4 regions of the uncultured Rossellomorea sp. genome follow, and region 1 is predicted to be linked to each of the others. Evidence: predicted binding sites of a transcription regulator. Region 1 holds the regulator's gene; each other region holds the start of a gene.
The links. The regulator CtsR, encoded in region 1, represses protease genes until heat stress. The targets are predictions, from matches to a motif close to ATGGTCAATAAAGGTCAAACA.

Region 1 (4,047 bases):
CTCTTCAGCGCCGATGGTAGTTGGGGGATCTCCCCCTGTGAGAGTAGGACGTCGCCAGGCAAATATGAAAAAGAGTAGCTCTTAGGAGCTGCTTTTTTTGTCGTTTGAATTTTTGAGATTGTGGATTGAACATCACTCCTCTATACAGCTGAAAAGATAAACTAATGCCCAATAAATCCAACTTTTTAGTGTAAGTAATCCATCCAAATTACTAACTTTCACTCTTCCTCAATCACACCAATAGACCATTCACCATTCCATCACATCACAGGTCGACCATCCTTCCACCCCTCTCCAAAAATCAACTCCCGACCCTTATCACTGCCCTCCCCGTATAAAAAAACACTCCCTCTCAATGCCCCATTTCCTAAAATCTATCCAACAAACTCACATTTTCACGTTTAAAACCTTCCTAAAACAGGAAAACTTCTAAGGTCAAACTTCATAATTGCAAAGTTTAAAACACGGTTGTATAATTATAGTCAAATATAGTCAAAGTCAAAATGAGGAGGAGGTTTGATGAGGAACATATCCGACATCATTGAACGTTATTTAAAGAATGTTTTAGAACTGAGTGAAAGTGAGATAGTCGAGATTAAAAGAAGCGAGATCGCTGATAAGTTTCAATGTGTTCCTTCTCAAATTAATTATGTGATCAATACCCGGTTCACGATAGAAAGAGGGTATGTAGTAGAGAGTAAACGAGGTGGCGGGGGCTATATCAGAATTATGAAAGTAAAGGCCCACGATCAAGTTCATCTAATTGACCAGCTGGTAGCACTCATTACTCAGACGATCAGCCAGAATACGGCAGCTGATATTGTGTTTCGATTAGTAGAAGAGGATATTATCTCTGAACGGGAAGCAAAGATCATGCTGAGCGTAATGGACCGTTCGGTGATCATGGTCGATTTACCTGAACGGGACGTATTGAGGGGAAGAATGCTCAGGGCCATGCTGGATACATTGAAGTACGAGTAAGTTTTGAGAGGTGAGTAGGATGATTTGTCAAGAGTGTAATGAAAGACCTGCAACCCTTCATTTTACCAAGGTGATAAATGGGGAAAAGACAGAGGTTCATTTATGCGAGCAATGCGCTCAGGATAAGGGTGAAATGTTTATGTTTGATTCTTCTTCCGGCTTCTCAGTGAACAATCTATTGGCAGGTCTTCTTAATATAGCCCCTGCATTTAAGCAGGCAAAGGAAGCGGAAATACCCAAGACAGAGGTTTTACAGTGTGAAAAGTGTAAAATGACCTTGCAGCAATTCATTAATGTGGGAAGATTTGGGTGTGCTCATTGTTATGAGACGTTCAAAGATGAGCTGACTCCTCTATTAAAACGTGTTCATAGTGGAAATGTGGAGCATCACGGGAAGGTTCCGGAACGCATGGGCGGGGCCATTCATGTGAAGAAAAAAATTCAGCAGTTGAAGTCAGAACTGCAAACGATGATTGCGGATGAAGAGTTTGAAAAAGCAGCAGAGATACGAGACGAAATTCGCTCCCTGGAGAAAGATGTTAAAAAAGAGGGAGGAGATAAAGGATGAGTCTAGAGAGATTTTTACAAAATGCTGTTAGTTCTTGGATGAATGAAGAGGGACCGAATTCGGATATTGTTCTCAGCTCACGGGTTCGCCTCGCGAGGAACCTGACAGACTTTCGATTCTCTACTCTTTATTCTTCTGAGGAAGCAAAAGAAATTGTGGATCGCGTGAAGGATAAGCTCTCTTTATACCCGAAGAAATTAGGTGAATTAGAATTTTTACCTACAAGTGAGATTCAGCCACTCCAAAAGAGGGTATTGATGGAGAAACACCTTATTAGCCCTAACTTGGCAGAGGACACGAACTATGGGGCTGTCCTTTTATCCAGTGAAGAAGATATTAGCATAATGGTAAACGAAGAGGATCATATTCGAATACAGTGTTTATATCCAGGTTTACAATTGAAGGAAGCTTTACAGAGAGCGAATCAGATTGATGATTGGTTTGAAAGCGAATTTGATTTTGCTTTTGATGAGAAACATGGATATTTAACGACTTGTCCTACCAATGTAGGAACGGGGCTTAGAGCTTCTGTCATGATGCACTTGCCTGGTCTGGTCCTGACCCAGCAGTTAAATCGTATCATTCCTGCCATTAACCAATTAGGTCTGGTGGTAAGAGGGATTTATGGAGAAGGCAGCGAGGCGTTGGGAAACATCTTCCAGATTTCGAATCAAACGACACTCGGTAAGTCAGAGGAAGATATTGTGGAAGATTTGTTAAGTGTTGTGAAACAGATCATCGATAAAGAACAATCGGCAAGGGACGCATTAGTTAAAACGTCTAACATACAATTAGAAGATAGGATCTTTCGTTCACTTGGTGTGTTGGAGCACAGTCGAATTATTGAGTCCAAGGAAGCAGCTAAGTGTTTATCGGATGTCAGGCTTGGGATTGATTTAGGATACATCAAAGTCATATCTAAGAATATATTGAATGAACTAATGATTTTAACCCAACCGGGATTTTTACAACAATATTCTGGAGGTCCATTGAGACCAAATGAAAGAGATATAAGAAGGTCTTCTTTGATTCGAGAGCGAATTAAGTTAGATAAGGATACATGTGAGGAGGAAAAATAATATGATGTTTGGTCGATTTACAGAAAGAGCACAAAAGGTATTAGCGTTAGCTCAAGAAGAAGCGATTCGTTTGGCGCACAGTAATATTGGTACTGAACATATTTTATTGGGACTTGTCCGCGAGGGTGAAGGAATTGCCGCTAAAGCACTTACGGCGTTGGGACTGAGCCCTGAAAAGATTCAGAAAGAAGTGGAGGGGTTGATCGGGAAAGGAACCGAGAAATCTCAAACGATTCATTATACACCCAGAGCGAAGAAAGTGATTGAGCTTTCTATGGATGAGGCTCGTAAACTGGGACACTCATATGTAGGAACAGAACATATTTTATTAGGGTTAATTCGTGAAGGTGAAGGAGTAGCCGCTCGTGTACTCGGAAATCTTGGTGTCAGCTTAAATAAAGCAAGACAGCAAGTATTGCAGTTACTAGGAAGTAATGACTCAAGCAACCACCAGGGCGCGGGCAATGCCAATGCCAATACGCCTACCCTTGATAGCTTAGCCCGGGACTTAACGGCAATCGCCCGTGAAGGAAGCTTAGATCCGGTTATCGGACGAAGCAAAGAAATTCAGCGTGTCATTGAAGTTTTAAGTCGCCGTACGAAGAATAACCCGGTGTTAATCGGTGAGCCTGGTGTAGGTAAGACAGCGATTGCCGAGGGCCTTGCACAACAGATCATTGCAAATGAAGTGCCTGAAATCCTTCGGGATAAACGCGTAATGACCCTGGATATGGGTACAGTGGTAGCCGGTACGAAATACCGCGGTGAATTCGAGGATCGATTAAAGAAAGTAATGGATGAAATTCGTCAGGCAGGTAATATCATCCTGTTCATCGATGAGCTTCATACGTTAATCGGAGCAGGCGGAGCTGAAGGCGCCATCGATGCATCGAACATTTTAAAACCATCTCTTGCTCGTGGAGAGTTACAATGTATCGGTGCGACAACATTAGATGAGTACCGTAAATATATTGAAAAGGATGCTGCGCTGGAGCGTCGTTTCCAACCAATTCAAGTCAATGAGCCAACGGCAGAAGAGTCTATTCAGATTCTCAAGGGCTTACGCGATCGTTATGAAGCCCATCACCGCGTATCGATCACAGATGAAGCGATTGATGCGGCAGTGAAACTGTCTGATCGCTACATTTCAGACCGCTTCTTACCGGATAAGGCAATTGATTTAATTGATGAAGCTGGGTCTAAGGTGCGCTTACGTTCTTATACAACGCCGCCAAACCTGAAAGAGCTTGAAGCAAAGCTGGAAGAAATCCGTAAAGAGAAGGATGCAGCGGTTCAAAGCCAAGAGTTTGAAAAAGCAGCTTCTCTAAGAGATTCAGAGCAAAAGCTTCGTGAAGAGCTGGAAGAAACGAAGAACACATGGAAAGAAAAGCAAGGTCAGGAAAATACGGAAGTGACGGT
Region 2 (4,047 bases), on a different contig from region 1:
AAGTAAACAATGAAATGAAAATCACGTTTCGTTTCAGGTGTTTTATGTTTGAAATAGCCTAAGCCATTCACGATCAGACGCATGATATCTTCACGGTAAATAATGAGTACAGCCACTAATGAAGCTGTATTAACCAGGATTTCAAATGTCAAGGTGGCATCCTTTATACCAAGGAAATGCTGGGCTAACAATAAGTGCCCGCTGGATGAAATAGGGATTGGTTCAGTAAACCCTTGAAAAATCCCTAAAAACAAGTATTTCATAATCAGATAAAAATCCATTGTGTATCCTCCAAGCTTTTTTTCTCCACAGTTTTTAATTTAACACCATAAAGGGAAAGACTGTAAAGCCTTTTTCCAAATGTTAACCGAACCGTAACTTGTTTATCATATAAAGCATTCTGATATCCTTCATCTGGCATGCATGAATGTTCGGCCTTGTAGAAAAATAGTAAGGAAGCATCGCTTCGAAAAGGAGGGGTAAGAATGGGACAGTCACGACAATTTAAAGCTGGAGAAAAAGCACCTAATAATGGAGAGTATATAGAAATTGGTGAAACTGGAAGCATGGTGAAAAATCCGCAAAAACTACGGTTGAAAGCGGGAGACCGATTTCCTGAAAACTCCAACCATAATCGTCTTTGGACGTATATGAGAAAACCTTAACCCCATAAGGAACAAGGATGTCGTGGCGACTGTTCACTATTTAGCATGAATGGTGACGTCTATCGGAGGCACTCCTTGTTCCTTTTTCTTTTCCTTTTTTCATCGAAAGGGATATAATAGATGTAAAGGTCAATAAAGGTCAAAATCTGAGGTGAAGCACGATGAAATTTGATAATATGACTCACAGCATTCAAGAAGGATTGGTTTCTGCAGGAGAGGCAGCTAAAGAAAAATTACATACAGATATCACCCTGCTTCATTTGTGGAAATCTCTCCTTGGTTCAGAAAACAGTTTTCTTCGAACGATATATGCCCGTGGAGGGGTAAAAGTAGATGGCCTAAGAGAATGGATTGATGACAGATTAAACGATATCCCTGCTGTGGAGGGAGAAGGGCTGCAGTATGGACAGTTTTTCGCAAGAGATATTCATCAGCTTATGCAAGATAGTGAGGCCTTAAAGACTAAATGGGAAGATGACTATGTATCGGTCGAACATCTTGCCCTTGGGTTATTCATCCAAAGGAACCACCCGATTACGACATACTTAACCAAACATCATCTGACAGAAAAAGAATTAAAGGAGATTATTGAAACGATCAGAGGAGGGAGCAAGGTGAACACACAGAACCCTGAAGTAAAATATGAAGCGTTGAAAAAGTATGGGAGGGATCTTGTTGCCGATGTAAAGTCGGGGAGGATAGATCCAGTCATAGGCAGGGACAGTGAAATCCGCCATGTGATACGTATCCTTTCCCGTAAGACGAAAAATAATCCTGTTCTTATAGGGGAGCCTGGAGTCGGGAAGACTGCGATCGTTGAAGGACTCGCACAGCGGATTGTCAGAAAAGATGTCCCGGAGGGCTTGAAGGATAAAACCATCTTCGAATTGGATATGAGCTCTTTGGTTGCTGGTGCCAAGTTCAGGGGAGAGTTTGAAGAACGGCTAAAGGCAGTATTGCAGGAAGTGAAAAAGAGTGAGGGTCGCATTCTTCTGTTTATCGATGAACTTCATACGATTGTCGGCGCAGGGAAGACGGAAGGAGCAATGGATGCGGGTAATATCTTGAAGCCGATGCTTGCGAGGGGAGAGCTGCATTGTATAGGTGCGACGACTCTCAATGAATACCGTAAGTACATCGAAAAGGATCCCGCTTTGGAAAGGCGATTTCAACAAGTTCTCGTTCAGGAGCCCAATGTAGAAGATACGATATCAATTTTAAGAGGCTTGAAGGAACGTTTTGAAATTCATCATGGAGTCAATATTCATGACCGGGCCATTGTGGCAGCTTCTAAACTTTCTGACCGCTACATTTCTGACCGATTCCTGCCGGACAAAGCCATTGATTTAATCGACGAGGCATGTGCGATGATCCGTACCGAAATTGACTCTATGCCGTCAGAATTGGATGAAGTCACACGTAAAGTGATGCAGCTTGAAATTGAAGAAGCAGCTCTAAATAAGGAAAAGGATCCGGCAAGCCTTGAACGACTCGATAGAATCCGTGAAGATTTAAGTAATCTGAAGGAAAAAGCGACCGCGATGAAGTTAAAATGGGAGCAAGAGAAAGAGAGTATTGGGATTGTTCAGGAGAAGCGGGAAGAACTGGAGAAGCTCAGGCGCATGCTGGAAGAAGCAGAAAGTGATTATGATCTCAACAAAGCAGCAGAGCTTCGTCATGGCAGGATTCCTGCAATGGAAAAAGAGCTTGATACAGTTGAGCAAGAGATGATGAAAGAGCAGGATGGACGCCTGCTGCGAGAAGAAGTAACGGAGGAAGAAGTAGCCAATATTGTATCGAGATGGACAGGGATACCAGTCACTAAACTTGTAGAAGGTGAACGAGAGAAGCTGTTGAAGCTTGATCGTATTCTGCATGAACGGGTGATCGGGCAGGATGAGGCTGTTCAATTGGTGAGTGACGCCGTTATACGTGCGAGAGCAGGGATTAAAGATCCGAATCGTCCGATTGGTTCATTCATTTTCTTAGGTCCTACGGGAGTAGGGAAGACAGAGCTTGCGAAGACACTTGCTCATACGTTGTTTGATAGTGAGGAACAGATGATCCGAATTGATATGTCTGAATATATGGAGAAGCATGCCGTTTCACGTTTGATCGGTGCACCTCCGGGATATGTAGGATATGAAGAAGGCGGTCAGCTGACAGAAGCAATTAGACGAAAACCCTATTCGGTCATTCTTCTTGATGAAATTGAAAAAGCTCATCCAGAAGTATTCAATATTCTTCTGCAAATGCTCGATGATGGGAGGATAACCGATTCTCAAGGAAGGACGGTTGATTGTAAGAACACGGTGATCATTATGACTTCTAACATCGGATCTTCTCATCTCCTCGAACGAAATAAGGGGGAAGAGGAAATGGATATAGAAACGAAGAACCTGGTCATGAGTCAGCTTCGTTCCTCTTTCAGACCGGAGTTCCTTAACAGGGTCGACGACATTATTCTCTTTAAACCATTGAGCATTGAGAATATAAAAGGGATCATCGATAAGCTGGTGGAAGATTTACAAAAACGAGTGGAAGAACAGCATATTTCACTGTCATTGACTGAGAGTGCAAAAGAATTTATAGCACAGTCGGCTTATGATCCGGTTTATGGTGCGCGCCCTCTGAAAAGGTATTTGCAGAGAGAAGTAGAAACCAAACTGGCAAGAGAATTGATTGCTGGAAATATTAAAACGAATGATACCATCACCATTGAGGCAGGGGAAAATGGCTTATTGATCAGTTAGGACCAAATAAAAAAAGCAGCCGGATCTGGCTGCTTTTTTTAGTGCTTTTCGACTGGCTCGTTTGGAATAACAAGCGTGATAATGAATACTAATACCGTTACACAAACCGATAAAATTAATCCTGTTTCAAAGTGAAAAGCAGTTCCATTCATTGAACTTACAACGTAAGTTAACATTTCAGTAAGAGCAAATGCCCAGAAAAACATCCAGAAAAATCTCACGCCAAGTCACCTCATTCCTATGTAATCAACTAATTTATTAGCAATTTGTAACCAATTTCAATCTTTTTTATCTTACCACAGCTTCAGGAAATAATAAATGACTAATCTGTGAAATGTAACCCTTATCATCTTTCCATACCACTCATGCATAATCGATGGAGGTAACCGACTAAATTTGCAAATATATGGGGTTCTATGGGCTATCTCCCTGACCAATGTTTTCTCCTTACATAAACTATAATGACTTACTATGTAAAAGGAGAAATTCTAATGTATCAGCGATTGTTTCAATTAGAGCAAGAGTGGTGCATGATTCATTATCCTGAACGCCCAAATGGATTCGCTGTAATGGTTATAGGAGATTCCCATCACTATGTAGATGATAAGAGCAGCTTTTGGGTACAACAT
Region 3 (4,047 bases), on a different contig from region 1:
ATTCCTCTTCTTTGCGAAGACCAACAAGTTCAAGGGAAGAATCTTTCAGTGGAGTGAACTTCTCATGAAGAAAAAGAAATAAGGTTTGCAGTTCTTCTCTTGGGACTTGTATCCTTTTCGCCTTCTCAATGATCAACATATTTAATATATCAGGAAACTCAAATCCCTTTCTTACCGGTAGAAATGCTGTGCAGAAGGATAAGGTATATTCCGACAGAATGTTATACGAAGGTAATTCATCTGCACTGATTTCAATCTTAGTTGGATTTGGTGAAAAGAAATCGGATAGTTCATCCAGTGAATAGTCATCTTTCATCTCTTTGATTGTATCGATACGTGAGAGCATTTTTTCCCTGGGAAAGAACGTTTCCTGACCAGTGAAGCTGGATTTCTTAATAAACCAACTCTCCGGAATAATGTTCTTTCGCTTCCAACGGTAAAGCTGGCCATACGAAATTCCGGTCAGTTCCAATACTTCCTTCTTAGATATAAGATCTGCCTCCAATGAGGGATCACCTCTTCTCTGTAACAAAACATTGTTACGTTACTTGATGATTAGTTTAACAGAACAATGTTACGTTAGTAAAGATGAATTTGTAAAATTTTCAAAAAACATCTCACTCCAAACTATCCAATAAATGTTTAATTATGAGCATCTAGGGTACAAAACAAACAGAAATGTTTTACATAGTAAACATTAATAACCGTTGAGAGGGATGAAAGAATGGGAGACGATCGCCGTACGAAAGTGAATGAGAAAAGCAAGGATGAACAGCTTGAACAGTATCGCGTAGAGGACGAAGGTAAGCATCTTACAACCAATCAAGGATTGAAGGTATCAGAAGATGAATTTTCCTTGAAAGCGGGAGAACGCGGACCTACCTTAATGGAGGATTTCCACTTCCGTGAGAAGATGACTCACTTTGACCATGAGCGTATACCGGAGAGGATTGTCCATGCCCGGGGTTTTGCGGCACACGGAGAGTTCGAACTCTATGATTCCATGAAAGAATATACACGAGCTAAATTTCTTCAGGACACATCAACGAAAACCCCTGTCTTTGTTCGTTTTTCCACTGTGGCGGGATCTAAGGGGTCCGCAGAAACTGTGCGTGATGCACGTGGATTTGCTACGAAATTTTATACGGAAGAAGGCAATTATGATCTTGTAGGAAACAATATTCCTGTGTTCTTTATTCAAGATGCGATTAAATTCCCGGATCTTGTTCATGCTCTTAAACCGGAACCACATAATGAAATGCCTCAAGCAGCTTCTGCCCACGATACATTCTGGGATTTTGTAGCGAATAACCAGGAGTCCGCTCACATGGTCATGTGGGCAATGTCCGATCGGGCAATTCCACGCAGTCTCCGTATGATGGAAGGATTCGGTGTCCATACATTCCGACTGGTGAACGCTTCGGGGAAGGCCCATTTTGTGAAGTTCCACTGGAAGCCTGTATTGGGAACTCACTCTCTCGTTTGGGATGAGGCTCAGAAGATCAACGGGAAAGACCCGGATTTCCACCGCCGTGATTTGTATGAATCCATCGAAAATGGAGATTATCCAGAGTACGAGCTGGGAATTCAGCTCATTAAGGAAGAAGATGAGTTTAACTTTGACTTTGATGTTCTTGATCCTACCAAGCTATGGCCTGAAGAAGAAGTTCCTGTGAAAATCGTTGGGAAAATGACCTTGAATCGCAATGTAGACAATGTATTTGCAGAAACAGAGCAAGCGGCTTTCCATCCAGGATCCGTTGTTCCCGGAATTGATTTCTCTAATGATCCTTTACTACAAGGACGCTTATTCTCCTATACTGATACACAATTGATCCGACTCGGTGGACCTAACTTCCATGAGCTTCCGATTAACCGACCGGTGTGCCCATTCCATAATAATCAGCGTGATGGATATGGCCGTCAAACGATTAACAAGGGTCAGGTGAGCTACCATAACAACTCACTTGCTAAAAATACACCAGCCCCTGCGAGTCAGGAAGAAGGAGGCTACACTCATTACCAGGAGAAGATGGAAGGGCGTAAAGTCCGGGCAAGAAGTGAAAGCTTCAAAGATCACTTCTCACAGGCTACTCTTTTCTGGAACAGCATGAGTGAGCCCGAGAAGGAGCATATCATCCAAGCCTTCAGTTTCGAGCTTGGAAAAGTGAAGAGCAAATCGGTTCAACAGCAGGTAGTCGACATGTTTGCCAATGTAAGCCTGGATCTGGCAAAAGGCTTTGCAGAAGCGATAAGCGCGAAAGTTCCTAGCAGAGAAGGTTCAAAAGTAACCAAATCCTCTCCAGCCTTAAGCCAGGAAAATACGATCAAGAAACCTGCTACCCGTAAAGTAGGGGTCATCGTAGGAAACGGCTTTAAAGGGGAAGAGGTGAAAATGGTTCTATCGGCACTTAAAGAGGATGGCATCCAGCCGGAGATCATCAGTGACAAGCTGGGGATGAGAAAAGGGGATGACGGTACGGAGCTTGAAGTGGACCATACCTTCTTAACAGGGGAATCTGTATTGTTTGATAGCCTTTATGTAGTAGGTGGAGAGGATGTAGATAAAAAGTTCTCTCAAGATACGACCTACTTTGTCAAAGAAGCGTATTCTCACTTCAAACCGATCGGTGCTACGCATCAGGGCACCAACTGGCTGGAAGAAGCAGGTGTCAGCGGCTCAGGTGTGGTAACTGGGGAAGACATGAAGTCATTTGCGAAAGAATTCACAGTAGCCATCTCAGCACATCGTCATTGGGATCGCGAATTAGTATAAGATTTAATAGGCAGCAAGTGGAGTAATTCTCTCTCTACTAGTTGAGAAGTGCTAGATCTGATCATTCAGGTCTGGCATTTTTTATATAATGAAAAACCAAGCCAGTGTAAGTCAATTCCCACTTTTGCATCGTCCAAGTCAATCACTTGATTCACTTCGTTGCACCTACTATACTCTGCAATCAACAGGCCAATCAGCCACTGAAAATGAAAAAATTCCCATAAGCAAAAATCTTGAAAGTCAAAAAAGGTCAAAGTATACTATGTTTGTAAGGTCAAAGAAAGTCAAAGTCGAACTCAGCTTAAACGAATACTAAACACACTGACCTTATCCATAATACAATCTACAAAACTATTTATATAAAACACTACTGCAGGAGGTAATGTTTAATGAAATGCCAAGTATGTCAACACAATCAAGCAACAGTTGAAGTGTATAAGCAAGTGAATGGTCATAAGTCCAGTATGAAGATGTGTTCAACTTGCTTTCAAAAGCAGCAAACGCCTTCTGGAATACATGGAGGATTTCCGTTTGATGAGTTGTTCAAAGGGATGAGCATGGGTGGAAACCAAAATCATGGCTTCCACAATCAGCAATCATCTCCTCAAACCCAAGGCGGAAATGGAGGAAATGGCGTTCTCGATCAGTTTGGACGCAATGTGACAGGAGCAGCCAAAGCTGGTTTGATTGACCCGGTTATCGGAAGGGACAAAGAAGTGGATCGCGTCATTGAAATTTTAAATCGCCGTAATAAGAATAACCCTGTACTCATCGGTGAGCCCGGCGTGGGTAAAACAGCTATCGCTGAAGGGTTGGCCCTTAAAATTGTAGAAGGTGATGTACCATCCAAGTTATTAAATAAAGAAGTGTATGTAATGGATGTTGCTTCACTAACTGCCGGTACAGGGGTTCGCGGTTCTTTTGAAGAACGTTTAAAAGCCATCATCAGCGAACTTCAGAATAGAAAGAACGTGATGTTATTTATTGATGAGATTCATCAATTAGTTGGGGCGGGTTCCGCAGAAGGCTCCATGGACGCAGGAAACATTCTAAAACCTGCTTTAGCCCGGGGTGAACTGCAAGTAATCGGGGCTACGACATTGAAGGAGTACCGCCAAATTGAAAAAGACGCAGCACTCGAGCGTCGTTTCCAGCCGGTCTTGGTCAATGAGCCGACAACTGAAGAAGCTATTGAGATCCTTAGAGGATTAAAAGATAAATATGAAAACTATCATGGAGTCAAGTTTACAGACGAGGCCATTGAGGCTTGT
Region 4 (4,047 bases), on a different contig from region 1:
AAATGCTGCCTCTTGAGAAGGGGTATCATGAAGAAACCCTCTACTCGTATGACTTATTTTTACCTGTCCTTTCCGCCGATCAACAAGTGGAAGCCATCATGGTATTTAGCCGTTTCGGAAATGATTTCGATAAGCAGGAGTTGGCTGAGTACACGAGTCTGGCAAAGCAAATCTCCATTTCTCTGCAAAAGATCAGACTGTTTGAAGAAACCGAGGCAAACCGTCAATTAACGCAGGATATCCTGAATAATATTCAAGAAGGAATACAGCTCATCGATAAAGACGGCAACAACTTATTAATGAATACGAAATTAACGACCTTGATCGAGGGGGAGATCGATGAACTTCAACAGGCATGCTATCAAACATGGAAGCAGGCACTGATCGATCGGGTCGAAAACAAAGAAAAACTGGATGAATATTATGAGACCATCGTGAAGGAAGGGAAGACAGGTAAACATCTTCTTACCTATCATCTGGTGGACAGTAAAGAAGTCTTCCAGGTATACTCCGAATCTCTTTATCGAGGGCAGGAGCAGGTCGGCACCATATTCGTCCACCGGAATATCACAAAAGAATTCGAAGTCGATCAAATGAAATCAGAATTCGTCAGTACGGTCAGTCATGAGCTTCGCACCCCGCTGTCGAGCGTGCTTGGCTTTACGGAACTTATGCTGACGAAGGAGTTAAAACCGGAAAGAACAAAGAAATACTTAACGACGATTTATCAAGAAGCAAAGCGGCTGACGTCCCTCATCAACGATTTCCTTGACGTCCAGCGCATGGAGTCGGGACGCCAAACCTTCGAGAGGCGATTTGAGGATGTTGTCCCGATCATTCAGCATGTGATCGATACCCAAAAGGTCAATGCCCCCCATCACTTCTTTAATATCGCAAGGGAGACGGATTGTACGATCGTCCTGGGAGATCGGGATAAGTTGTCCCAGGCATTCACCAATCTGGTCAGCAATGCCATCAAGTATTCACCTGATGGGGGTACCATAACGATCTATTTACGGGAAGAAGAGGATAGTATTCTCATAGATATCAGGGATGAAGGTCTCGGCATACCAAGTGACTCGATTCCAAACTTATTCACCAAATTTTATCGTGTCGACAATTCTGACCGCAGAAGAATCGGTGGCACGGGATTAGGACTTACGATCGTAAAAGAAATCATCGAGATCCATGACGGGGAAATCACTGTGTCATCAGAGGAGGGGAAAGGAAGCGTGTTTACCATCCGCTTACCTCTCGTGACCATCGAAACCTTCAAAGAGGATGAACACTGCGGGGATGGGATGAAAATTATCGTCATTGAAGACGATATCAATCTTGCTTCCTTACTGAAAGCGGAGCTATCCGACAGTGGTTTCAAGGTGCAGCACACTCCGTCAGGAAATGATGCCTTGAAAGAAATGCAGGAATCGAAGCCTGATGCCGTTGTCCTCGATATTATGCTCGAAGGCAGCATGTCGGGATGGGATGTACTTGAAAAAATCAAATCGGACCAAAATTTTGCACAAGTACCGATTATTATATCTTCCGCATTAGATGAAAAAGAAAAAGGACTCACGCTCGGAGCCAATGATTATTTAGTCAAACCATATCACCCTAGTAAGCTATCCAAAACGATCTTACATCTCCTCTTGAAAAAAGGGATGAATGGTGAGGTTTTAGTACCGATTAAGGAGAAAACGTTTGAAATAGAGTAAAATAAAAACCCCCTCACGGCTCAATTCCGTGAGGGGGTTTCATTCTCTTACTTATTATTCATATCGTTACGAGTGATGATGCGATCGATCAATCCATATTCAAGCGCTCTTTCCGCTGTCATGAAGTTATCGCGATCAGTATCTTTTGAAATCACTTCCAATGGTTGACCAGTGCGATCAGCCAGGATTTGATTCAGTTTTTCACGAAGGAATAGAATACGCTTCGCTGCAATTTCAATTTCCGTTGCTTGACCTTGTGCTCCACCAAGTGGTTGGTGAATCATTACTTCAGCGTTTGGAAGGGCTAAGCGCTTACCTTTAGCACCAGCTGCAAGAAGGAACGCACCCATTGAAGCGGCCATACCTATACAGATCGTTTGTACATCAGGCTTAATGTACTGGATCGTATCGTAAATTGCCATACCTGCCGTAATGCTTCCACCAGGAGAATTTATGTAGATTGAGATATCCTTCTCCGGGTTTTCAGATTCAAGGAAAAGAAGTTGTGCTACAATGGAGTTTGCCACATTGTCATCAATGCCGCTTCCAAGCATGATTACACGGTCTTTCAATAAACGTGAATAAATGTCATACGCACGTTCACCGCGGTTTGTTTGTTCAATTACTGTAGGAATTAAATTCATCCTCGTTCCTCCTTAGAAATCCTTTTTATTTTTCTGAATTACTTATTCACTTTGTACTGTAATCATACACCCATGGTCAATAAAGGTCAAACTAAACGCTTCCTTTATTCCCCTGTATGTAAATCCTTTCTACATCATACCCACTCATTCCTTTTTTAAACGGGGGTGATGTGGTAAGTTTGTTGTTATTTAAGTTAGTAGAAGGTCAATTTCAGTGAATTATGTATCTACCTTCTAAAACAGTATAGAGTGAATCATAGACCGTTCCTTTCCGCTACAGGCACTTGCTTTCCGCGGGGCGTGAGTTGAGCCTCCTCGGGCTTTGCCCTGTGGGGTCTCAACTTTCCCGCTATTCCCGCAGGAGTCAAGTGCCTTCCGCTTCAATACACTCTGTGGTTCTTTAATAAGATAGATAAAGAGTACAGGAGATCTTGAAGAGTTAACTAATTACAAAGAACTTCCCACTGCAATTCTTAAAGGATATTAATAGATAATCTAAAAAAGACATAAACGAGAATATCTATTGCAAACAAGCATTTTCTGGCTTATAATATGTATTCGTGACGGTCATTCATTTCATGCCCTCGTGGTGCAACGGATAGCACGTAAGATTCCGGTTCTTAAAATGGGGGTTCGATTCCCTCCGAGGGCGTACTTTAATCCAGAGAGTTCCTGTGTTTGTAGAGAGACATTACAAGCACAGGAACTCTTTTGCGTTGTAGCTAATTAATAGAGCTAATTGGACAGGGACCTTTATATAAAGTTTAATAGTAGCCTCGGTTCTCCTCTCATTTTCCCACTCGTTCCTTCATATTTATAGTACAAACCCACCAACTACCAACGAATTCCCATTAACGAACCGCCAATTTTATTGTAGAATAGACAAATGGGAGGTTAGTAATCATGAATTTGAAAGCAGGACTTTTTCAAAATCAACAATTAAAACTTCAAATGACGCAGCAGCTTTCTCAAGCCATCACCATCCTCCAATATTCTACGATGGAACTGAATGCTTATTTAGAAGCTAAGCAATTAGAGAATCCCCTTATACAATTAGAACCGCCTAAACTAGACCCCCTCCATCAACGAGAACCTTATACTTATAAACGAAATGCCGGCAATCACGAAAATACGGTGGATTGGTATGAATATGTATCCGTGCCAAAGAGGACTCTTGCGGATGCGCTATCTGTTCAATTAAATTTGAAATCGCTTACTTCTTTGGATAGAAAGGTAATGGAAGAATTAATATACAGCTTGGATGACAATGGGTATTTGAGAGTAGACGAAGAATCCTTCATTCAAAAACATGGTTTGGAAATGGCTCGACTAGAAGACTATATTAATAAGCTTCAGGAATTAGAACCGGCCGGGATAGGAGCGAGATCCCTGAAGGAGTGCATATCCCTTCAGCTGCAACGGAAATCCAATGTTCCCCCTCTGGTTACGATGATTGTCGATAACCATTTTCAAGCTTTTGCAGAAAAGAAGTGGAAGGCAATCGCCAATGATCTTGCCGTTGAGCTAAAAGACATCCAGCAGGCGGCTGATTATATCCAGCATTGCAATCCGAGACCCGGCTCAAAATATTCCCAGCATATCGCTGAATACATTATTCCTGAGCTGGTCGTAAAAGTGATCGATGGTCATACAGTGGCTGTATCGTTATATGATGGTACAACCGTAAA

Region 2: a site for CtsR is predicted at 791-811, ahead of clpB (ATP-dependent chaperone ClpB). Genes of this name have one in related genera too.
Region 3: a site for CtsR is predicted at 3,013-3,033, ahead of Q1B03_RS18590 (ATP-dependent Clp protease ATP-binding subunit). Genes of this name have one in related genera too.
Region 4: a site for CtsR is predicted at 2,432-2,452, ahead of clpP (ATP-dependent Clp endopeptidase proteolytic subunit ClpP). Genes of this name have one in related genera too.

The regions. Positions count from the first base shown of each region.
Region 1 is NZ_CANKZT010000009.1:14-4,060, forward strand. Features, by position in the region: gene Q1B03_RS20305 (CtsR family transcriptional regulator) at 520-981, shown strand; gene Q1B03_RS20310 (UvrB/UvrC motif-containing protein) at 1,001-1,549, shown strand; gene Q1B03_RS20315 (protein arginine kinase) at 1,546-2,628, shown strand; gene clpC (ATP-dependent protease ATP-binding subunit ClpC) at 2,630-4,047, shown strand, end outside.
Region 2 is NZ_CANKZT010000002.1:249,898-253,944, forward strand. Features, by position in the region: gene Q1B03_RS08175 (undecaprenyl-diphosphate phosphatase) at 1-281, opposite strand, end outside; gene Q1B03_RS08180 (YjzC family protein) at 486-665, shown strand; gene clpB (ATP-dependent chaperone ClpB) at 827-3,418, shown strand; gene Q1B03_RS08190 (DUF2929 family protein) at 3,457-3,639, opposite strand; gene Q1B03_RS08195 (hydrolase) at 3,910-4,047, shown strand, end outside.
Region 3 is NZ_CANKZT010000006.1:165,434-169,480, forward strand. Features, by position in the region: gene Q1B03_RS18580 (DUF4004 family protein) at 1-505, opposite strand, end outside; gene Q1B03_RS18585 (catalase) at 725-2,776, shown strand; gene Q1B03_RS18590 (ATP-dependent Clp protease ATP-binding subunit) at 3,166-4,047, shown strand, end outside.
Region 4 is NZ_CANKZT010000004.1:237,415-241,461, forward strand. Features, by position in the region: gene Q1B03_RS15665 (ATP-binding protein) at 1-1,715, shown strand, start outside; gene clpP (ATP-dependent Clp endopeptidase proteolytic subunit ClpP) at 1,763-2,359, opposite strand; tRNA gene Q1B03_RS15675 (tRNA-Arg) at 2,940-3,011, shown strand; gene rpoN (RNA polymerase factor sigma-54) at 3,263-4,047, shown strand, end outside.